DNA from 3 places in the Streptomyces sp. NPDC020192 genome. Region 2 is predicted to be linked to each of the others. Evidence: riboswitches for the same ligand, from Rfam matches in the RefSeq annotation. Region 2 holds a riboswitch; each other region holds the start of a gene.
The links. A riboswitch is a leader RNA that binds a small molecule or an ion and turns the genes downstream of it on or off. The one in region 2 is predicted to bind cyclic di-AMP.
Positions count from the first base shown of each region.

Region 1: it holds a riboswitch for cyclic di-AMP, as region 2 does, so the genes downstream of both, ACH47Z_RS27590 (transglycosylase family protein) here and ACH47Z_RS43405 (M23 family metallopeptidase) in region 2, are expected to answer to the same signal.
Region 3: it holds a riboswitch for cyclic di-AMP, as region 2 does, so the genes downstream of both, ACH47Z_RS25295 (transglycosylase SLT domain-containing protein) here and ACH47Z_RS43405 (M23 family metallopeptidase) in region 2, are expected to answer to the same signal.

Region 1 covers NZ_JBIRXG010000015.1:142,569-150,192, forward strand. Annotated here, with positions in the region: gene ACH47Z_RS27570 (SurA N-terminal domain-containing protein) at 1-187, shown strand, start outside; gene ACH47Z_RS27575 (nucleoside triphosphate pyrophosphohydrolase) at 312-1,373, shown strand; gene ACH47Z_RS27580 (cytochrome P450) at 1,853-3,136, shown strand; gene ACH47Z_RS27585 (transglycosylase family protein) at 3,317-4,426, shown strand; cyclic di-AMP (ydaO/yuaA leader) riboswitch at 4,609-4,777, shown strand; gene ACH47Z_RS27590 (transglycosylase family protein) at 4,782-5,471, shown strand; gene eno (phosphopyruvate hydratase) at 5,820-7,106, shown strand; gene ACH47Z_RS27600 (septum formation initiator family protein) at 7,211-7,624, shown strand, end outside.
Region 2 covers NZ_JBIRXG010000050.1:8,746-16,369, forward strand. Annotated here, with positions in the region: gene ACH47Z_RS43385 (MarR family winged helix-turn-helix transcriptional regulator) at 149-673, opposite strand; gene ACH47Z_RS43390 (dihydrofolate reductase family protein) at 732-1,865, shown strand; tRNA gene ACH47Z_RS43395 (tRNA-Met) at 1,927-2,000, opposite strand; gene ACH47Z_RS43400 (PP2C family protein-serine/threonine phosphatase) at 2,157-3,332, shown strand; cyclic di-AMP (ydaO/yuaA leader) riboswitch at 3,566-3,712, shown strand; gene ACH47Z_RS43405 (M23 family metallopeptidase) at 3,720-4,745, shown strand; gene ACH47Z_RS43410 (aldo/keto reductase) at 4,822-5,766, shown strand; gene ACH47Z_RS43415 (PrsW family intramembrane metalloprotease) at 5,842-7,173, opposite strand; gene trmB (tRNA (guanosine(46)-N7)-methyltransferase TrmB) at 7,240-7,624, opposite strand, start outside.
Region 3 covers NZ_JBIRXG010000013.1:173,367-180,990, forward strand. Annotated here, with positions in the region: gene ACH47Z_RS25275 (FAD-dependent oxidoreductase) at 1-846, shown strand, start outside; partial or broken gene ACH47Z_RS25280 (carboxymuconolactone decarboxylase family protein) at 1,111-1,197, shown strand; gene ACH47Z_RS25285 (hypothetical protein) at 1,213-1,389, shown strand; gene ACH47Z_RS25290 (HAD family hydrolase) at 1,455-2,336, shown strand; gene ACH47Z_RS25295 (transglycosylase SLT domain-containing protein) at 2,321-2,812, opposite strand; cyclic di-AMP (ydaO/yuaA leader) riboswitch at 2,818-2,992, opposite strand; gene ACH47Z_RS25300 (polyprenyl synthetase family protein) at 3,589-4,599, shown strand; gene ACH47Z_RS25305 (outer membrane lipoprotein carrier protein LolA) at 4,995-6,191, shown strand; gene ACH47Z_RS25310 (ABC transporter ATP-binding protein) at 6,263-7,279, shown strand; gene ACH47Z_RS25315 (ABC transporter permease) at 7,266-7,624, shown strand, end outside.

The sequences.
Region 1 (7,624 bases), on a different contig from region 2:
CGGCACCGATACCAGCCAGCCCGCCTTCTGGAAGGCACTGTCCAAGGCCTCCCAGGAACTCCACATCGACCTCAACCCGCGCTACGGCACCTGGGACGTGCAGAAGAGCAGCCGGGTGGACGCCAAGACGCCGTGGGTGCGGGAGGTCACGACGAGCGCCGCGGGCGGAACGCCGGTGACGACGTAGCACGCCGCCGGGCTGGGCGCCGGAACGGTACGGCACCGGAGGGTGTCAGGCATACGATCACATGATCCCTCGGCCCTGTGGATAACTTCGGCCGCGGTTTCCCGCCGTGCGTTACGTTCGGATCGTGAACGCATCCAGCTCCGACCTCGCTCCCGCGGCCGACCCCGGCCGCATCGTCCTGCTCACCACCAGCCACCGCGTCGCCCCCGGTCTGCTGTCCTGGCCCGCCTGGCAGGCGCTGCGCGCGGCCGACGCCGTGCTGTGCGCGGACGGCGCGCATCCGCAGCTGCCGTATCTGCGCGAGGCGGGGATAGCGGTGGCCGAGGCGGCTCCCACCGCGCAGGAGCTGGTCGACGCGTGTGCCGGCGGACGGACGGTGGTGGTCGTGGCTACCGGAGAGGGCGAGCCCGCGCTCACCGACGGCCTGGCCCGGCTGGCCGGCTCCGGCCGGCTCGCCATGCCGGATCTGGAGCTGCTGCCCGCCTCCTACGACCTGCCCGGCGCCCGTCTGCTGGACCTCGTGCAGGTCATGGACCGGATCCGCGCCGAGTGCCCCTGGTCCTCCCGGCAGACCCACGAGGGCCTCGCCAAGTACGGCATCGAGGAGGCCTACGAGCTGGTCGAGGCGATCGAGGCCGGTGACCGGGAGGAGCTGCGCGAGGAGCTGGGGGACGTCCTCCTCCAGGTCGTCTTCCACTCCCGGATCGCCGAGGAGCACCCGGACGCGCCGTTCTCGGTCGACGACGTGGCGGGCGGCATCGTCGCCAAGCTCATCCACCGGCATCCGCACGTCTTCGGCGACGAGAAGGCCGAGACCCCGGAGGACGTCAAGGAGCACTGGCTGCGCACCAAGGCCGAGGAGAAGCGGCGCACCTCGGTCACGGAGGGCGTCCCGCTCGGCCAGCCCGGCCTGGCCCTCGCCGCCAAGCTCGCCTCCCGCGCCCGCACGGCCGGACTGGAGGTCCCGCTGCCCCGGGGAGAGGGCATCGGCTACGACCTCCTCGCCCTGGCCGCCCGCGCCGAGTCGGAGGGCGTGGACCCGGAGACGGCCCTGCGGGCGGCGGCGCGGGCGTACCGGGACGCGATACGGCAGGCGGAAGGGGTCGCGCCCGAGGCGATACGCGCGGCCGACGGCGAGCACCAGGACGCGGAGGCCCACCCGGATCCGGATACGGTCGAGGGGTGACCGACCAGCACCATCCCTCACCCGCCCCCGGCCCCACCTCTGACTCCGCCGCAGCTTTCGCCGAGGGCTCGGCTGCCGCCCCTGCCACAGCCTCCGCCGAGGGTGCGGCCGCGACCTCAGTCGCAGCCTCCGCCGAGGCATCGGCCGACGGTCCTGCCGCGTCCCCTGCCGAGGGTTCCACCGGGGACTCTGTCGGGGTGTCGGCCGGTGGTTTCGCGGCGGTTCGCGCCGGGGGTTCCACCGGGGACTCTGTCGGGGTGTCAGCCGACGGTCTCGTCGCGTCCCCCGCCGAGGCCCCCACCGGGGACTCTGCCGGGGTGTCGGCCGACGGTCCCGCCGCGTCTCCCGCCAAGGGCCCCACCGCCGACTCTGCCGCAGCCTCCGCCGAGGGCTCCATCTCTGACTCCGCCGCAGCCTCCGCCGAGAACTCGGCGGTCGGCTCCGTCGAGGGCGCCGCCGACCCCGTCGTCCGCGCCCCCATCGAGGGCACCGCCGCGGCCTCCGCCGGAGGTGGCGGCTCCGCTCCCGAGCTGTTCACCTGGGAGTTCGCCACCGATCCGTACCCCGCGTACGCCTGGCTGCGGGAGCACGCGCCGGTGCATCGGACGCGGTTGCCGAGTGGGGTCGAGGCCTGGCTGGTCACCCGGTACGGAGACGCCAAGCAGGCCCTCGCCGACCAGCGGCTGAGCAAGAACCCGGCGCATCACGACGAGCCCGCGCACGCCAAGGGGAAGACCGGCATCCCCGGCGAGCGCAAGGCCGAGCTGATGACGCATCTGCTGAACATCGACCCGCCGGACCACACCCGGCTGCGCCGGCTGGTCAGCAAGGCGTTCACGCCCCGGCGTGTGGCCGAGTTCGCGCCCCGGGTGCAGGAGCTGACCGACCGGCTCATCGACCAGTTCGCGGAAAGGGGGTCGGCCGACCTCATCCACGAGTTCGCCTTCCCGCTGCCCATCTACGCCATCTGCGACATGCTCGGCGTCCCGCGCGAGGACCAGGACGACTTCCGGGACTGGGCGGGGATGATGATCAGGCACGGGGGAGGGCCCAGGGGAGGTGTCGCGCGGTCCGTCAAGAAGATGCGCGGCTACCTCGCCGAGCTGATCCACAAGAAGCGCGAGGCGCTGCCCGCCGAGCCCGCGCCCGGCGAGGACCTGATCTCCGGCCTCATCCGGGCCTCGGACCACGGCGAGCACCTCACCGAGAACGAGGCCGCCGCGATGGCCTTCATCCTCCTGTTCGCCGGTTTCGAGACGACCGTGAACCTGATCGGCAACGGCACCTACGCGCTGCTCACCCACCCCGAGGAGCGCCGGCGGCTCCAGGACTCCCTGGTGCGCGGTGAGCGGGGCCTGCTGGAGACCGGCATCGAGGAACTCCTGCGCTACGACGGCCCGGTGGAGCTGGCCACCTGGCGGTTCGCCACCGAGCCGCTCACCGTCGGCGGGCAGGACATCGCGCCCGGCGACCCGGTGCTCGTGGTGCTCGCCGCGGCCGACCGGGACCCGGAGCGGTTCGCCGACCCGGACGTGCTGGACCTCGCCCGCCGTGACAACCAGCATCTCGGTTACGGCCACGGCATCCACTACTGCCTCGGCGCGCCGCTCGCCCGCCTGGAGGGGCAGAGCGCGCTCGCCACGCTGCTCACCCGCCTGCCCGACCTGCGCCTCGCCGCCGATCCGGCCGACCTGCGCTGGCGCGGCGGGCTCATCATGCGGGGACTGCGCACCCTGCCGGTGGAGTTCACCCCGACGGCCTGAACACACTCCTCAACACACCGCGTCCAGGGAAAGATGACAGACGTTCAACTCTGTGATCTTCACGTGATCTGCGCGGCATTAACTTGTGACAAGTGATCGTCTGCCGATACGTTCACCCATCAGCGTGGCGACAGGCACCACTCGCCGCGCCGGTCCTGCTGTCGCACGAAAGGCTTCCGCATGCTCACCGGGAACGGTCGTCACCGTCGCCCCCGCCAGGCTCCGGCTCTCCTCGTCGCGGCCGGAGTGACCGGCTCCGCCATCGCCATCCCGCTGCTCGGGGCCGCGAGCGCGAGCGCCGCCGACGGCACCACGTGGGACAAGGTCGCCGAGTGCGAGAGCGGCGGTTCCTGGAGCGCGGACACCGGCAACGGGTACTACGGCGGCCTGCAGATATCGCAGGACGACTGGGACAAGTACGGCGGCGCGCAGTACGCCGTGAGCGCCGACCAGGCCAGCCGCTCGCAGCAGATCGCCGTCGCCGAGAAGATCCTCGCCGACCAGGGCACCAAGCCGTGGACGATGTGCGCGCTGACCGCCGGGCTGACCCCTCACTCGGGTTCGGTCGACGTCGACACGGGTGTCGGGGGTTCCGGGAGCGGCAAGGGTTCGGGGAGTGACTCCGGATCGGCCGGCAGCTCCGACTCGTCCGGTCTGTCGGACTCGTCCTCTTCTGGTACCGGCGCGGGGTCCCACTCCGGCTCGAAGTCCGGCTCGGGCGCGGACTCTTCCTCCGGTTCCAGCGCCTCACCCGCCCCGGAGCAGGGCAAGGGTGCCGGCGAGACGCCGGGCGCGGCCGACGGCTCCACCGCGAGCGGTTCCCCCAAGTCCGACAAGTCCGACAAGGCGGGTGCGTCCGGCGCCTCGGGCTCCACCGGGTCGGCCGGGTCCACCGGCTCCTCCGGCAACGGGAACTCGCGGGGGGGCGACAGCTCTCCCACGATCACCCCCGGGATCGACGAATCGGACAATTCCCAGCAGGGCGTCGGTTCTTGGAGCCTCGTCGACACCGGAGCCCTCAGTAGTGGCGGACGTCACCGCGGTGGCAGTGCGGACGAAAGCGTGACAAACGGTCAGAGCGTCGCGTCCGTCGGCCGGCATGCGGACCGACAGCCGGACACCTACACCGTCCGTGAGGGTGACACGCTCGCCTCCATCGCCGACTCCCTTGGCGTCCATGGCGGATGGCACGCGCTGTACGACGACAACAAGGGGCTCGTCGGCGCCGACCCGAACCACATCGCCGCCGGTCAGACCCTGAAAGTCGGTGACGAAAAGGGCGGCGAATAGGCGGAGTTGACGCCCCACTTCATGCCGAATGTCCGGTTTGGTGAAAGTGTGGGATGAGTCTCAGAAGCCCTGATCGTCTTTGAAATTCCGCCGATCGCGTGTCTACGGTCAGGACCGCTCGTCACCACGAGCCCCGGCAGTCGCAACGCCGAATCCTGCCAGCGGTTGCCCGGGAACAGTCGTCGCGTCATGCGCCGCAGGCAGGAGCGGGGGACCCAAGGTAAGCGCCGCGCCGGGAAGTTGAGCCGGAGCGGCTTGGGGTGAAGCCACGCCTCCCAGTGGAGGGGTGGCCGGGCAACTCAACCGGCCCGAACCCGACAGCTCACCTCGCAGGCGTCGGTGAGGGGATCGATCCATGCTGTTCTCCGGCAAGGGCAAGCACCGTCGCCCGTCCAAGGCCATCCGCGCCATCACGCTCGCCGGTGTCACCGGCGCCGCCGTCGCCGCCCCGCTGATGGCGGCCGGCAACGCCTCCGCCGCCACCGCCTCCGAGTGGGACACGGTCGCCCAGTGCGAGTCGGGCGGCAACTGGTCCATCAACACCGGCAACGGCTTCTACGGCGGCCTGCAGTTCACCAACTCCACCTGGGCCGCGTACGGCGGCACCGCCTACGCCGCGCGCGCCGACCTCGCCACCAAGACGCAGCAGATCACCATCGCCGAGAAGGTCCTCGCGGGCCAGGGCAAGGGTGCCTGGCCGGTCTGCGGCACGGGCCTCTCCGGCGCCGCCTACAACGGCTCGGCCCCGGCCACCTCGCCGAAGGCCACCACGCCGAGCACGAGCACCCGCTCCACCGACCAGCAGGCCGCCACCCGCTCCACCACGCGTACGGCCCCGTCGGCGAGCAAGACCGTCACCACGCCGACCGGCAAGAAGGTCAAGAAGGGCGACGGCGAGTACAAGGTCGTCAAGGGTGACTCCCTCAGCTCCATCGCCGAGAAGCACCACGTCGCCGGCGGCTGGCAGAAGCTGTTCCAGCTGAACAAGGACATCGTCGAGGACGCGAACCTCATCTACCCGGGTCAGCAGCTGCACCTGAAGTGACCTCCGGCTCCGGCCGGACGCACAGCGCCCTCACACCCCCTCCCCCCACACCGAAGCCCCCGTGAGGGAATCCCCCGTCCCCACGGGCTCCCCGCCCCGGCGCGTTCTTCCCCCGTACGCGCCGGGGCGGGGTCTTTCGTTTCCCGCGCCGTTTCCCCACTCTTCAGCCGGGCCTCACCGGCAGCCCCCTTTGTTCCGGGGGTGAACAATGGGTACCGTCTGCGTGTCCTCGTCGTCCACGGGACGGTCGGTCGGTGGCCGACGCCCCTGGGACGGTTAGGCTCTAGTCGCAAGGCACCGCCGCAAGGCACACGCCCCGCACTTCCAGCGTCACATCCCAAGAAGGAGATGCTCGTGCCGTCCATCGACGTCGTCGTAGCCCGGGAAATCCTGGACTCCCGAGGCAACCCCACGGTCGAGGTCGAGGTCGGCCTCGACGACGGCAGCACGGGTCGTGCCGCCGTTCCGTCCGGCGCCTCGACGGGCGCCTTCGAGGCCATCGAGCTCCGCGACGGTGACCCGAACCGCTACCAGGGCAAGGGTGTCGAGAAGGCCGTCCTCGCCGTCATCGAGCAGATCGGCCCGGAGCTGGTCGGCTACGACGCCACCGAGCAGCGCCTGATCGACCAGGCCATGTTCGACCTGGACGCCACCGACAACAAGGGCTCCCTCGGCGCCAACGCCATCCTCGGCGTCTCCCTCGCCGTCGCCCACGCCGCCTCCGAGGCCAGCGACCTCCCCCTCTTCCGCTACCTGGGCGGCCCGAACGCGCACCTGCTGCCGGTGCCGATGATGAACATCCTGAACGGCGGCTCGCACGCCGACTCCAACGTGGACATCCAGGAGTTCATGATCGCCCCGATCGGCGCGGAGTCCTTCTCCGAGGCCCTGCGCTGGGGCGCCGAGGTCTACCACACGCTGAAGAAGGTCCTGAAGAGCAAGGGCCTGTCCACCGGCCTCGGCGACGAGGGCGGCTTCGCCCCCAACCTCGAGTCCAACCGCGCCGCCCTCGACCTCATCCTCGAGGCCATCAAGGAGGCCGGCTACGTCCCCGGCCAGCAGATCGCCCTCGCGCTCGACGTCGCCGCCTCCGAGTTCTACAAGGACGGCAAGTACCAGTTCGAGGGCAAGGAGCGCTCCGCCGCCGAGATGACCGAGTACTACGAGGAGCTCGTCTCCGCGTACCCGCTCGTCTCCATCGAGGACCCGCTGTTCGAGGACGACTGGGCCGGCTGGAAGGTCATCACCGACAAGCTCGGCGACAAGGTCCAGCTGGTCGGCGACGACCTGTTCGTCACCAACCCCGAGCGCCTCGCCCGCGGTATCGAGGAGGGCACCGCCAACGCCCTGCTCGTGAAGGTGAACCAGATCGGCTCGCTCACCGAGACCCTGGACGCCGTCGAGCTGGCCCAGCGCAGCGGCTTCAAGTGCATGATGTCGCACCGCTCCGGCGAGACCGAGGACGTCACCATCGCCGACCTGGCCGTCGCCACCAACTGCGGCCAGATCAAGACCGGCGCCCCGGCCCGCTCCGAGCGCGTCGCCAAGTACAACCAGCTGCTGCGCATCGAGGAGATCCTCGACGACGCCGCGGTGTACGCGGGCCGCTCGGCCTTCCCCCGCTTCAAGGGCTGAGCCCGTAGAGGCTACGTCTTAGCCAGTCGTACGTACGTCCCCGTACCCGGTCCCGTACCGTGTCCGGGGACGTACGCACGTGTGAAAGGGGAGGCGGAGAGCCGATGGCCGTCAGGGACCGGGACCGTTTCTCCACCGCGACCAGGCTGCGGCTGCTCGGCGAGCAGACGGCGGCCCGCGTCTACCGCTCCCAGACCAAGCGGCAGGCCCGCCGCTCCCGGCTCACCGGCCGCGCGGCGCTGCTCGCGCTGGTGCTGTGCTCGATGATCGTCGCGCTCGCCTACCCGATGCGCCAGTACGTCTCCCAGCGCGCGGCGATCTCCGACCTCCAGCGGCAGCAGGAGCAGGCCCGCGAGCGGGTCGAGCAGTTGCGCGACCTCAAGGCGCGCTGGCAGGACGACGCCTACGCCGAGCAGCAGATCCGGCGCCGGCTGCACTATGTGATGCCGGGTGAGACCGGGTACGTGGTCGTCGACCCCGGCGCCGTCAAGCAGTCCCGCGCCGATCTGCGGGCCGCC
Region 2 (7,624 bases):
CGTCCACGTCTGTTTCAGATTTGAAGCAGGCGCTCGGTGAGGGACTCTACTTCATGCTTAAAAGTTGAAGCAACTGGTTTGTGGTGCGGAAGACACACGGCGCCGCGCAGCCCTGCTCGGCGATCCCGAACACGGCGCCGCACCGTCCTTATTCCGGCGGACCCGAACACGGCGACGACCGCCGCCGCCACGGCACCTCCTCCACCGAGGCCCGCCCCTCCTCGCCCTGCAGGCCCCGCGCGACCCCGGTGAAGATCTCCTCCAGCTGCCCCACCTGCTCGGGCGTGAGCCGGTCGAAGAGGGTGCTGCGCACGGTCTCGACATGCCCGGGTGCCGTACGCTCCAGCACCGCCATCCCCTCGTCGGTCAGCACGGCGATGCTGCTGCGCTTGTCCCAGCGGCAGTCCTCCCGGCGTACCAGCCCGTCCCGCTCCAGCCGGGTCACCGCGTACGTCAGCCTGCTGCGCGTGATCTTCAGCTTCTCGGCGAGATCGGTCATGCGCAGTCGTCGGTCCGGCGCCTCGGAGAGGTTGGCCAGCACCGAGTAGAACAGGTGGGGCATGCCGGCGTCCTGCTGGAGCTGCCGGTCGATCGCGTCCTCCAGGAGGTGGGTCGCGGCGATGTAGGCGCGCCAGGCGCGCTGCTCCTCGGGGCTGAGCCAGCGGGTCGTCATGCAGCCAGTGTAAGTTTGTTTCAAACTTGAAGCGATAGTCGCAGGGAGACCGCGTCCGATGTCGTACCCGTATGTGCTGCTGTCCGCCGCCGTCTCCCTCGACGGTTACCTGGACGACACCGGCCCCGAGCGCCTGCTGCTGTCCAGCCCGGCCGACTTCGACCGGGTCGACGCGGTACGGGCCTCCGTCGACGCCATCCTGATCGGCGCCGGCACGATCCGCGCCGACAACCCGCGGCTGCTGGTCAACTCCGCCGAGCGCCGCGCGGCCCGGGTGGCGCAGGGCAGGCCGGAGTACCCGCTGAAGGTGACGGTCACCGCCTCCGGCGGTCTCGACCCGGCCGCGAAGTTCTGGCACACCGGCGGCGAGAAGATCGTCTACACGACCGACGCGGGCGCCGAGCGCGCCGCCCGCCTCCTCGGCGACACCGCCGGGGTCGTACCGCTCGGCCCCGCCCTCGACTGGCGGGCGCTCCTGGAGCACCTGTACGTCGTGCACGGAGTGCGGCGCCTGATGGTCGAGGGCGGCGGCACGGTCCACACCCAGCTGCTCCAGCAGGGCCTCGCCGACGAACTCCAGCTGGTCCTCGCGCCGCTCTTCGTCGGCGAACCGGCGGCACCGCGCCTGTTCGGCCCCGGCGCCTACCAGGCCGGCCGGCTCCGGCTCACCGAGACCCGCCGTATCGAGGACGTCGTCCTCATGCGCTACGAGCCCACCGCCCCCGGCACGGGTTCCGCCCCCACCGCCGCCGACCGCCACTGGCTGCGCACCGCCTGCGAGCTCGCCGCGCTGTGCCCGCCCTCCGAGACGGCGTTCAGCGTCGGCGCGGTGGTGGTGGCGGCCGACGGTACGGAGCTGGCGCGCGGCCACTCGCGGGAGGGGGACGACCCCGTCGTCCACGCGGAGGAGGCGGCCCTCGCCAAGCTCGACCCGGCCGACCCCCGGCTGGCCTCCGCCACGGTCTACAGCAGCCTGGAGCCGTGCGCCCGCCGCGCGTCCCGGCCCGCACCGTGCTCCGAGCTGATCCTGCGGGCGGGGGTGCGGCGGGTGGTGACGGCCTGGCGTGAACCGGACACGTTCGTGGACGCGGCCGACGGGACCGGGGTGCTGGTGCAGGCGGGCGCCGAGGTGGTCGTCCTGCCGGAGTACGAGGAGCAGGCCAAGGCGCCCAACAGGCATCTGGTGGGGTGAGCCCCCCCCGGAAAACACTCAGGGCCTGGAATCCGATGGATTCCAGGCCCTGAGCCTTCAGTAGCGGGGACAGGATTTGAACCTGCGACCTCTGGGTTATGAGCCCAGCGAGCTACCGAGCTGCTCCACCCCGCGTCGTTGTGACTCCAGAGTACCCCATGCGCAGGACACTTTGCACACCGGTTGATCGCGGGGCCCCCGGGGCGTGTCATCCGCCCGGGCCAACCGAGGTCGCCCGGCGGGCCCGGGGCGGCCAGGCTGGACGTACGTCGGACATGTGGGAGACGAGTGGTGGGCCCTGGAGAGGTGGAGGAGAGCACGTATGCCAGGGCGGGGGGCCGGCTGCCCGGTGACCCCGTGCCCGACCCGGGCCTCGGCGACGAGCCGGCCCCCGCGCGCCCGCGCCGCCTCACCCCCGGCGCGTCGGCCCGCGCCCTGCCCGCGCTGCTGGTCGCCGGCGGGGTGCTGTACGGCCTGCTCACCCCGAGGGAGTTCACGGCCGTACCGTTCTTCACCGCCGCCCCGCTGATCGCCGCACCCCTGTCCTCGCTGCGCACCACCGTGCTGACCGGCGTCGCGGCCGTCGTCGCCATGTACGCGGTGCGCGCCCGGAGCGGCGACCATCCGGCCGTGGGCATCGTCACGGACGTCGTCACCGTGGCCAGCGTCGCCCTGCTGGCCGTCGCCATCAACCGGGTCGTCCGGATCGGTGACCGGCGGCTCGCCTCCGCCCGGGAGATCGCCGAGGCCGCCCAGCGGGCCGTACTGCCTCAGCCCGCCGCGCGGATCGGCGGCTTCGAGATCGCCGCCTGCTACGAGGCGGCCCGGCAGGACGCGTTCATCGGCGGCGACCTGTACGCGGTGCAGGACAGTCCGCACGGTGTCCGGCTGATCGTCGGGGACGTGCGCGGCAAGGGCATGGGCGCGGTCGCCGCCGTCGCCGTGGTGATCGGCGCGTTCCGGGAGGCCGCCGAGCAGGAGGCCACGCTGGAGGAGGTGGCGCAGCGGCTGGAGCGGGCACTGGCCCGCGAGGGCACCCGGCGCGACGGCATCGACGCCTTCGAGGGCTTCACCACCGCCGTCCTCGCCGAACTCCCGCACGGCGACGGGACCGTACGGATCCTCACCCGCGGCCATCCGCCCCCGCTGCTGCTGTACGCCGACGGCACCCTGCGCACCCTGACCGCCCCCGAGCCCGCGCTGCCGCTCGGCATGGGCGACCTCGGGACATGGCCCGACGAGGCCATGGAGGAGCGCTTCCCGGACGGGGCCACCCTGCTGCTGTACACCGACGGGCTGTCCGAGGCCCGGGACGCGAACGGCCGGTTCTACGACCCCGAACGGCGGCTCGCCGGGCGGGTCTTCCCCGGCCCCGCCGCGCTGGTCGGCGCGCTCGCCGGGGAGGTGCGCCGGCACTCCGGCGGGATGACGGACGACATGGCGCTGCTCGCCGTACGCCACCCCTGACGATTTCACGGACGGTGACCGGACGACCGCCCTCCGCATAACATCTGAGACACCATCAAAAACGCCGAGACTCCTGAATGATGGCCAACTCGCCCGTTTTGCCGTGGTCCTGGCCGTTAAGTCCGGGCCGGAAAGCGTTAATGATCAAGCCGAACGGCTTGGAAAGTGACTTGCAGGTCTATTAACGTTCGATAACGCAGCGCGGTCGTCCCAGCCGCCACAAGAGGCGGCTCCGTGCGCACGCGCCGAATCCCGCAAGGGAGCCGGGGAACCACCACCCTGGGGTGAATCACGCGGATACCGAGAGGTATACGCGCGTAGGAGACCTTCCCGCTCCGAACCCGTCAGCTAACCCGGTAGGCGACGGAAGGAAAGGAGTACGCCCGCGTGGCGTCCAACCCGCCTGCCCCCGAAGCCCCGTTCATACCGGCGTCCGCCGATCCCGAGACCTTCGGCTACGGCTCCTACCACGCCGAAGAGGGCCCCTGGGAGGAGTGGAACCCCACCGAGGACTCCGTCGCCTCCGTCCGCGGCCGGCACCGCGTCGCCAAGCAGCGCGGCGGCTTCGCCCGCAGCTCCACCGTCCTCGGCGTCGGCGTCATGGCCGCGGTCGGTGCGGGCGGCATGGCCAGCGCCCACACCGGCAAGCCCCCGGTCTCCCTCTCCCTGCCCGACTCGGTGACCCACCTCTTCGAGGACGGCGGCTCCTCCTCGGCACCGAAGGCCGCCGCCACCGGGCTCTCCGACGTCGGCGTGAGCACCGACAGCACCAAGAGCGGCGGCGCCGGCGAGGCCCTGCGCAACCGGATCATGGCCCAGGCCGAGCAGCAGCAGAACAAGGCCGACAGCAGGGCCACCGCGGCCGCGCTCGCCGCCACCGAGAAGCAGACCGCCGACGCGGCCGCCAAGGCGGAGAAGGACGCCGCCGCCCGGGCCGCCGCCGCCAAGGACAAGGCGGTGGCCGATGCGAAGCAGGCGGCCGAGGCCGCGCGGCTGGCCGAGCTGGCCAAGCAGTACCAGCTGCCCGTCGTGTCGTACACGATCACCGGCACCTTCGGTCAGCCCGGCGCGATGTGGTCCTCCGGCTACCACACCGGCCTCGACTTCGCCGCCCCCACCGGCACCCTCATCAAGGCCGTCCACGGCGGCACGATCACCGAGGCGGGCTGGGCCGGCGCCTACGGCTACCGCACCATCCTGACCCTGGACGACGGCACCGAGCTGTGGTTCTGCCACCAGTCCTCGATCAACGTCTCGGTCGGCCAGAAGGTCGCCACCGGCGACGTCATCGGCCGCATCGGCGCCACCGGCAACGTCACCGGCCCCCACCTGCACCTGGAGGTCCACCCGAACGGCCAGGCCACCGCCATCGACCCGGCGCCGTGGTTGCGCGACAAGGGCCTCAACCCCTGAACCGGACCATGGCATTCGTGTGAACTCGGCGCCGGCGGTGGAATGCGATCACCCACCGCCGGTGTTGTCGTAGAGCATGACTTCCTTGCGCACACTCGGTTCCTCCGACCTCGAGGTCTTCCCCCTCTCCCTCGGCGGGAACGTCTTCGGCTGGACCGCCGACGAGGAGACCTCCTTCGCCGTCCTCGACGCCTACACGGCGGCCGGCGGCAACTTCATCGACACCGCCGACGCCTACTCCGCCTGGGTCGAGGGCAACCAGGGCGGCGAGTCCGAGACGATCATCGGCAAGTGGGTCAAGGCCCGCGGCAACCGCTCCGACGTCGTCATCGCCACCAAGGTCAGCCAGCACCCGCAGTTCCAGGGCCTGTCCGCGGCCAACATCAAGGCCGCCGCCGACGCCTCCCTGCGCCGCCTGGACACCGACTACATCGACCTCTACTACACCCACTTCGACAAGCCCGAGATCCCGGTCGAGGAGATCATCGGCGCCCTCGACGAGCTGGTGAAGGCGGGCAAGGTCCGGCACATCGCCGCCTCCAACATCAGCGCCGAGCGCCTCAAGGCCTCCCTCGACTTCTCCGACCGCGAGGGCCTGGCCCGCTACGTCGCCCTCCAGCCCCACTACAACCTCGTCTCCCGCGACACCTACGAGGGCGAGCTGCAGGAGCTGGCCGCCAAGGAGAACCTGTCCGCGGTGCCGTACTTCTCCCTCGCCTCGGGCTTCCTGACCGGCAAGTACCGCCCCGGTACGAAGGTCGACAGCGCCCGCGCCGAAGGGGCCCAGAAGCACGCCGAGTCCGAGCGCGGCCAGAAGGTCCTCGCCGCCCTGGACGAGATCGCCGCCGCCCACGAGGCCCCGGTCGCCACGGTCGCCCTGGCCTGGCTCGCCGCCCAGCCCACGGTCACCGCCCCGATCGCCTCGGCCCGCACGGTCGAACAGCTTCCCGCGCTGCTGGGAGTGGCGGACCTGAGGCTGACGGAGGAGGAGACCGGGAGGCTGACGGCGGCGTCGGCGTAGTTGCCTTTCCCGCCGCGATGGCGCTCAGCCACGACGGCGGAAGCCGGCGGTGCCGAACTCTCAGCAACCCAACGGTTACGACCGATACGGGTTGTACGTGTGATACGGCACCGCCGGATACCCGTACACCGGCCCGTACGCCGTAGGCACCGGTGCCGGCCCCGCGTACACCGGCTGAGGCGGCGCAGCCGCACGCGCCGCGTACTCCAAGGCCGGCCGCGCGGCATCCTTCCGCCGCCACAGCTCGTCCAGCAGCGCCCGCTCCCGTACGACGAAGTCGCCCCCGGCCTTCCCCCTGCGCCCCCGCTGCCGCAGGAACGCGAGCTCGGTGGCGTACCCCTCGTACCGCGCCACGGCCTTCGCCGTCGGCTTCCCGCCGTGGTGCCGGGCATAGTCCCGCGCCGCGCGCCGCGCCCGCATCGACCCCAGCGCGAACGGCTCGGCCGGCCCCAGCCACCCGGCCAGCACATACGCCGGCAGCTCCTCGCGCACGGTCCGCAGCTCCCGCTGCCGCGTCCAGATCGCCAGCCAGGTCAGCAGCCCGAACACGGGCACCATGAAGCCGCCGTAGACGGCGAAGAACCCGAACTCGCCGAAGGTGGAGGAGCCGTTCCACAAGGCGTGCATGCTCATCGCGAGCAGCAGACCGCAGATCGGCAGCAGCACCCGGCGGGCGCGCTGCCGCTCGGCGGAGAACGCGGCGAAGCCGAAGCCGAGGCCGGTGAGCGTGGTGAACAGGGGGTGCGCGAACGGCGACATCACGATGCGCACGAAGAAGGTGGCGGCGGTGACGGAGGCGATGCCGCGGTCGCCGGAGAGCTGGTCGGCCCCGAAGGCCGTACCGAGATAGAGGATGTTCTCGGTGAACGCGAACCCGGTGGCGGTGATCCCCGCTATCACCACCCCGTCGACGATCCCGGTGAAGTGACGTCTGCGGAAGAGAAAGACCAGCAGTACGGCGGCGGCCTTGGCGGACTCCTCCACGATCGGCGCTATCACGGTGGCGCCGAGGGTGTGCGCACCGGCCGGGTCGGCGGTGGCGGTGGCTATCCACTTGGTCGCGAAGGTGTTGGCGACGATGGCTATCAGCGCCGCCGCGCAGGCCCCCCAGGCGAACGCGAACACCAGGTTCCGCCAGGGGCCGGGCGCCACCCGGTCCAGCCAGCGGAACGCGGCTATGAGCCAGGGCACGGGCAGTACGGCCAGCCCGAGCCCGACGAGAAACCCCTCGGTACCGGTCTGCCGGCGCACCATCGCGAGGATCACCAGCCCGGACAGGGCCAGCAGCGTGATCAGCGCCCCGTACCGCACCCATCCGCGCTGCCACCAGTGCGGATGACGGAGCACGGCGCGGTCGGGGCGCGGGGGGTACGCCGGATACGGAGTACTGGTCGGACTGATGGCCACGGCATCGACCCTAACGGCGACGGGACGAGGGGCTGAGCGGATTATCGGACCGGGTGTCCGGCTTGATCACGCATGCGGTACGCGCCGGAACAGCAGATCGTTCACCACATGTCCCTTGTCCAGCCCCTGCCCCTCGAAACGGGTCAGCGGCCGGAACTCCGGGCGGGGCGCGAAACCGCCGTCCACCTGTGTGTTCTCGAAGCCGGGGTGCGCGGTGAGCACCTCGAGCATCTGCTCGGCGTACGGCTCCCAGTCGGTCGCGCAGTGCACGAGCGCGCCGGGCTTCAGCCGGGTCGCGGCGAGCGTCAGGAACTCGGGCTGGATGAGCCGCCGCTTGTGGTGCCGCTTCTTGGGCCAGGGGTCCGGGAAGTACACCCGCAGCCCGTCGAGCGAGTCGGGCGTGAGCATCTCCCTGAGCAGGATGATCGCGTCCCCGTTGGCGACCCGGACG
Region 3 (7,624 bases), on a different contig from region 2:
GGCTTCGAACTCAAACTGGACTCCGGGGAGTTGTTCACCGCGCGCGCGGTCGTCGTCGCCACCGGGCTGTCCGGCCTCGCCCATCTTCCGCCGGAGCTGGCGGGCGCGGCGGCCGACGGACCCACCGCGACCGGCCCGGTCTCGCACAGCTCCCAGCACCACGACCTCGGCCGGTTCGCCGGCAAGGAGCTGATCGTCGTCGGCGCCGGCCAGTCCGCGCTGGAGACGGCGGCACTCGCCGCCGAAGCGGGGGCACGCGTGCGCGTGGTCGCGCGTGGCCGGGGCCGGGTCGCCTTCGGCGCCCCACCGTGGAAGCAGCCGAAGCTGCGCCCCGAGTCCCCCTTCGGCAACGCCTGGTCGCTGTGGGCGCTCAGCTACTACCCGCACCCCTACCGCTACCTGCCCGAGGCCGCCCGCCACTACCTGGTCCGCCGGGTCCTCGGACCGCTCGGCGCCTGGTGGCTGCGCGAGCGTTTCGAGAGCGCCGTACAGGTGCGGGAGGTCGAGCGGATCGTGAGCGCCGAGGCGCCGGACGGCAGCCCGGTCCTCACCGTTCGCACGCACGGGGGCCGTACCGAGCGGCTCGCCGCCGACCACGTCATCGCGGCCACCGGCTACCGCGCCGCCGTCGCGGCGATGGACTTCCTCGGCCACGGGCTGCGCACCCGGCTCGCGGTGAGCCGCGGCACGCCGAAACTCGGCCCGGGCTTCGTCTCCTCCGTGCCCGGCCTGTACTTCACGGGTCTGCCGGCGGCGTCGTCGTACGGCCCGGTGATGCGCTTCGTCTGCGGCACGGAGTTCGCCTCCCCGCGTCTGGCGAAACACCTGGCGGCGGCCCACGGCTGACGTCCGCGCCGGCCCCGTGCGTGACGTGCGCCACGCGTGCGTGACGCACGTCGGCCCGCGCGGAAAGGTCCGCCGGGACCGTCACATCTCCCGCCCGTGCTCCGTCAGTGCGGTGACAGCGAAGGACAGCGCGGCGGCGGCGACCGGCGCGCATCACGGACACGGCGGGAGACACCACCATGCAGGCACGGACGACGAACGCGGCCACCCATCTCCCCTCCGCCATGAAGGGCATCGACATGCTCCTGAAGGGCATCGGCGAGGAAGGAAGGCGCGAGCGAGGAGCGGATCTCCTCCGTCGCCGCCTGGCGCGAGGCGCCCCTCTTCACCGACGCCGAGCGCGCCGCGCTGCGGCTGGCCGAGCGGATGACCCGGCTCGCCGACCGCTCCGAGGAACCGGTGCCGGACGAGCTGTGGGACGACGTCGCCGGCCACTACGACGAGAAGCAGATCTCCGCACTGCTCCTGAGCATCTCGCTCGTCAACCTCTTCAACCGGGTCAACACCGCCACCAGGAAGCCGGCGGGCACCACTTGGGGCTGATGAGCACGTAAGTACGCGGCACGACAAGATGAGTCGGACCGGCGTCCCGTCCGTATTCTCTGATCATGGCAGCCTCCCCCGCATATGCACTGATCGCCACTGACCTGGACGGAACGCTGCTGCGCGGCGACGACACGGTCTCCGGCCGGTCGCTCGCCGCGCTTGCGCGGGTGGCGCGGGCCGGTGTACGGCACCTGGTGGTGACGGGCCGTCCGGCCCCGCGGGTACGGCCGCTGCTCGCGCACCTCGGCTGCACGGGGCTCGCGGTGTGCGGGCAGGGCGCGCAGGTCTACGACGCCGGAAGCGGGCGTTTGCTGTGGTCGGTCCGGCTGGACCGGGAGCTGGCCGAGGAGGCGCTCGGCAAGATCGAGGCCGAGGTGGGACAGGTCTTCGCGGCCGTCGACCAGGACGGCGTCGACGGGCGCACACTCATCGAGCCCGGCTACCGGATGCCGCACCCGACCCTACCCGCGGTGCGGGTCGGCCGGCGCGACGACCTGTGGCGCGAGCCCATCAGCAAGGTGCTGCTGCGCCATGCGGACCTGTCCGACGACGAGTTGGCGGCCGTCGCGCGCGCGGTGGTGGGTTCGCTGGCGACGGTCACCATGTCGGGGCCGGGAACCGTGGAGCTCCAGCCCGCCGGGGTGACCAAGGCGACCGGGCTGGCGCTGGCCGCCGACCGGCTGGGGATCACGGCCGAACAGGCCCTGGCGTTCGGGGACATGCCCAACGACATCCCGATGTTCGACTGGGCCGGGCGCGGGGTGGCGATGGCGAACGCGCATCCCGAACTCATGGCGGTGGCCGACGAGGTCACCTTGTCGAACGAGGACGACGGCATCGCCGTCGTCCTCGAAAGACTCTTCCCGGACTCTCCGACCGACCGGCCGGCGCTTCAGCACGCGCCGGTCACGTACGGGTCGGGCGACGGTCAGTACGCGCTGTAGACGTTGTCGATCGAGCCGTAGCGCGCGGCGGCGTAGTTGCAGGCCGCGGTGATGTTCGCGACCGGGTCGTAGATGTTGAACGCGGTGCCGGCCACGTGGTACGCGTTGAAGGTCGGGGCGATGACCTGGAGCAGGCCCTTGGACGGGATGCCGGCGGCGGCGTTGGAGTCCCAGTTGTTGATGGCCCACGGGTTGCCCGAGGACTCCCGGATGATGTTGCGGTAGATGCTGTTGTACGAGCCCGGGATGCCCTTCTTCGCCATGATCGCGAGCGACTCGCGGATCCAGCCGTCGAGGTTGTTCGGGTACCCGGCGAGGGTGGTGGAGGCCTTGGTGGCCTTCGTGGTCGTGGCGGCGGAGGCGCTGGTGGCGCCGACGAGCGGCAGAGCGAGGACGGCGGCACCGGTGCCGACGACGGCGAGGGTGCGCACGAGGCGGCTGGTCCGGGTGCGACGGTGCTGAGCGGCAGCAGGCATGGGGATGTTCCTCTCCGTCGCCTGCGAGGTGAGCTGTCGGGTTCGGGCGGGGAGGTGCCCGGCCGTGCCTTGGGGAAGGCACGGCTTCACCCCAAGCCGTTCCGGTGCGACGTGTGCCGTCCGGTCCGGCGACTTACCTGGGTCCCCCGCTCCTGCCGTACGAAATGGTTCGTGGATGGTTATGCGGGCGGCGGCAGGATTCGGCGTCCGCCCGACGGCCCGGAACGTATGCGAGAGCACATGTCGGGAACAAGTAGCAGATTCACACAACGCCCCATTTGACCTTGGTCTGCGCCCTATGTGGCACTTGATCCTTTGCTGTTGCCAACCCTCAACTCGCCGACAGGGCAAGAGGGGAGGGGTGTTCGGCGGCCAGGGGTGTGGGGATCAAGGACGTGACCCAACTCACGAAATAGCAAATCGCTCCAAAACGGGCATCAGGGATTTGGGGGTTTGCTCATGGGGTGGCGACGACCGGCGGGGGAGGGGCGGCCGGCGGGTGATCTCGGGGATGGTCTCGGGGGGGTGGGGTGGAGGTGTTACTCCGCTCGCCCCCTGGTTCGCGACAAAGTGGCTGACTTCCTGTTAAGTCGATAAATATCCGTTCTTACTGTCCGATCTCACGCATAGCGGTCATGATCCAATACCGCCCGGGCTGGACCGGTGGGCGCTATCGGTGATCGAAACAGGACCGGATACGCTGACTCGAGTGATGGCAGCGACCTATCGACAAACCGTGTAATCGCCAGCAGACACCAGCAGACAGGAGACCCCTCGTGACCGTCGTCGGGCCGTTCGGGCTGAGCGTGCGGGACCAGGCTCTCGAAGCCGATGTCCAGGCCGGATTGGCGGCTGTCGAGGAAGGCTTGCTCGAGGCCACCAAGAGCGAGGTTCCGTTCATCACGGAGGCCGCGCAGCACCTCGTGCGGGCCGGTGGGAAGCGGTTCCGGCCGCTGCTCGTGATGCTCGCGGCGCAGTTCGGCGACCCCTACGCGCCGGGCGTGGTGCCGTCGGCCGTCGTCGTGGAGCTGACCCACCTCGCGACGCTGTACCACGACGACGTCATGGACGAGGCGGCCGTGCGGCGCGGCGTGGACAGCGCCAACACCCGCTGGGGCAACTCCGTCGCGGTCCTCACCGGCGACTTCCTCTTCGCGCGCGCCTCCCAGATCCTCGCCGACCTCGGGCCCGAGGCGGTCCGGGTGCAGGCCCTCGCGTTCGAGCGGCTGGTCACGGGCCAGATCCTGGAGACCGCGGGCCCCTCCGACGGCCGTGACCCGGTCGAGCACTACCTGGACGTGCTCGGCGGCAAGACGGGCTCGCTGGTGGCGGTGTCGTGCCGGTTCGGCGCGATGATGTCCGGCGCCGACGAGACGGTCGTCGACGTGCTCACCCAGTACGGCGAGCGGCTCGGGGTCGCCTTCCAGCTCGCCGACGACGTCCTGGACATCGCCTCCGACTCGCACGAGTCCGGCAAGACCCCGGGCACCGACCTGCGCGAGGGCATCCCGACCCTCCCCGTGCTCCGGCTGCGCGAGCGCGCGGCCCGGCTGGGGCTGCCCGAGGACCTCGCGTTGTGCGAGCTGCTGGACTCCGACCTCAGCGACGACGCGCGGCACGCCGAGGCGCTGACCGCGCTGCGCGCCCACCCCGCGCTGGAGCAGGCCCGCCGCGACACCGTGCGGTACGCGGAGGAGGCCCGGGCCGCGCTGTCCCCGCTGCGGGAGTGCGACGCCAAGGCGGCCCTGCTGGAGCTGTGCGACGCGGTGGTGCACCGCGCGGGCTGACGCCCGGCGCCGGATCCGTGGAAACGTCGGCTGACGTGTCCACGACCTGCCGTCGGCGTCGGTCGATCCGCCGCTGACGGCCGGCCACCCGCCACGTCCGGATGCCCGCCTGCCCGCCGCATACGGCCGCCTGTGCCCGGCAAACGGCCGTACGGCGTCCTACGGCATCCGTGCGATCCGGTCCGGGCCCCCTAGGGGTCACGGGAGTCGTCGCCCCCGGGTGTCATACCGCAGTCGTACACGGAGTTGGCTCCGTGGTCTGACGCTTCTTCATGGCCGGTTTGGTGAGATGGAGAACACGGACATCACCACTCCTCACCGATTCGGGTGAGAATGGCGGCTCAGGGTGGACCAGCGTGAGGACAGCCGCCGCCGACGACGGAGGTAAGGCACACATGGCACCGTACGAATCCGACGACGCAGTGGACGGCGCACGGGACGAGAACCCGCACACCGGACGCCGCAAGGCCGCGCGGTACGCGGTCCCGGTCGCGGTGGTGGGCGTGGCGGCGGCCACGATCGGGCTGGTCCCGGCGCTCGCCGCCTCCGGCGACCCCGACCTGCCCAAGATCACGGCCAAGCAGCTCATCGACAAGATCGCCAAGTCGGACGTGCAGCAGCTGTCCGGCACGGTGAAGATCAGCACCGACCTCGGCCTGCCGAACCTCGGCGGCCTGGAGAACAGCCTGGCCTCCGGGGCCACCAAGGGCTCCGGCGACGGCTCCTCCGCCGACCCCCAGGCCAAGCTCACCGAACTGGTCTCCGGCACGCACACGCTGCGCGTGGCAGCCGACGGCCCGGACAAGCAGAAGGTGTCGCTGCTGGAGAGCGGCTCCGAGTACAGCGTCTTCCACGACGGCACGAACGTGTGGGGCTACGACAGCAAGACCAACGAGGTCGTCCACGGCACCTCCGCCGACTCCGGCAAGGACCGCAAGGCCGAGCCCCCGGCCACGCCCAAGGACTTCGCCGACCAGGCGCTGAAGGCGGTGGACGACACCACGTCCGTCACCGTCGACGGCACCGAGCAGGTCGCCGGCCGCGCCGCCTACAAGCTGCTGATCAAGCCCCGCCAGTCCGGCACCACGGTCGGCGCGATCAGCATCGCGGTCGACTCGAAGACGGGCATGCCGCTGAAGTTCACGCTGACCCCGAAGAGCGGCGGCGCGGCCGTCGTCGACGCGGGCTTCACCGAGGTCTCCTTCGCCAAGCCGTCCGCCGCCACCTTCGACTTCACCCCGCCCAAGGGCGCGAAGGTGACGGAGCAGAAGAAGGACGCCAAGGACCGGGAGCACGCGCCTGGCATGGGCTTCGGCGAGGACCACGGCAAGGGCACCGTCCTCGGCAAGGGCTGGACGTCCATCGCCACCTTCGAGACCGGCGCCAAGGGCGGCCTGCCGACCGGCGGTTCCAAGGCCGGTGACCTCGGCGGCTTCCTCGGCTCGCTGGGTGACAAGGTCTCCGGAAAGTTCGGCAAGGGCACGGTCTTCTCCACCCGCCTGGTCAACGTCCTGATGACCGACGACGGCAAGGTCTACGCCGGCGCGGTCACCAAGGGCGCCCTGGTGAAGGCGGCGAACGAGGGAAAGTGACCCCGTTCGGGCACTACGGACCGTTTACCGTGCGTTGACTCTTCACGGGAGCACGAATCGAGGGGGAGCCGATGGACGGACCGTCCGCCGCGGAGCCGGAGCCGGAGCCGGAGCGGGAGGCGGGGCACGCGCACGAGCGTGCCCCGGGCCAGGCGGAGGCGAGCGTCATCGCCACCCGCGGCCTGACCAAGCGCTACCGCGGCGGACAGCTCGCCGTCGACAGCCTCGACCTGGCCGTACCGGCGGGCAGCGTCTTCGGCTTCCTCGGTCCGAACGGCTCGGGCAAGACCACCACCATCCGCATGCTGATGGGCCTGATCGAGCCGACCGCCGGCACGGCGAGCGTGCTGGGCCGCCCGATGCCCCGGGCGGCCCGTGCCGTTCTGCCCCAGGTCGGCGCGCTCATCGAGGGCCCCGCCCTGTACGGCTTCCTCTCCGGCCGGGACAACCTGCTGCGCTACGACGCCGCCGACCCGACCGCCGACCCGCGCACCCGGCGCGTCCGCGTCGGAGCCGCCCTGGACCGGGTGGGCCTCGCGGCCGCCGCCGGCAAGAAGGCGAAGGCGTACTCGCTCGGCATGAAGCAGCGCCTCGGTCTCGCGGCCGCGCTGCTCCAGCCGCGCCGGCTGCTCGTCCTGGACGAGCCCACCAACGGCCTCGACCCACAGGGCATGCGGGAGATCCGCACCCTGATCAGGGAGCTGGCCGCCGACGGCACGACGGTCTTCCTCTCCTCCCACCTCCTCGACGAGATCGAGCAGGTGTGCACGCACGCGGCGGTCATGGCGCGGGGCCGGCTCGTCACCCAGGGCGCGGTGGCCGACCTGGCGGCCGGGGCACGCGGCCGGCTGCTGGTGATCACCCCGGACGCGGCCGAGGCGGCCCGGGTGCTGAAGGAGCAGGGCGTCGCGGACGTCACCGCCGACGGCGACCGGGTCACCGGCGACCCGCCCGCGCGGGACCTCGCCGAGGTGAACGCCGCCCTGGTCACGGCGGGCGTGCGGGTCCGCGGCTTCACGCTCGAACGGGCCTCGCTGGAGGACGCGTTCGTGGCACTGACGGGGGAGGGCTTCGATGTCGCGGGCTGAGACGGCGTACGAGCCTGTCGTACGGCGGCCGAGTCCGCTGTGGACGTTCGGGCTGCTGCGCAGCGAACTGGTCACGACCGTCCGCCGCTGGCGCACCCTTGCCCTGCTCGGGGTGCTGGCCGCGGTGCCGGTACTGGTCGGGATCGCGGTGAAGATCCAGACGCGCGGCGGCGGATCCGCTGACCACGGCGGCCAGGGCCCGGCGTTCATCTCGCAGATCACCAACAACGGCCTGTTCCTGGTCTTCACCGCGCTGGCCGCGACGCTGCCGTTCTTCCTGCCGATGGCCGTAGGTGTCGTCGCGGGCGACGCGATCGCGGGCGAGGCGGGTGCAGGCACCCTCCG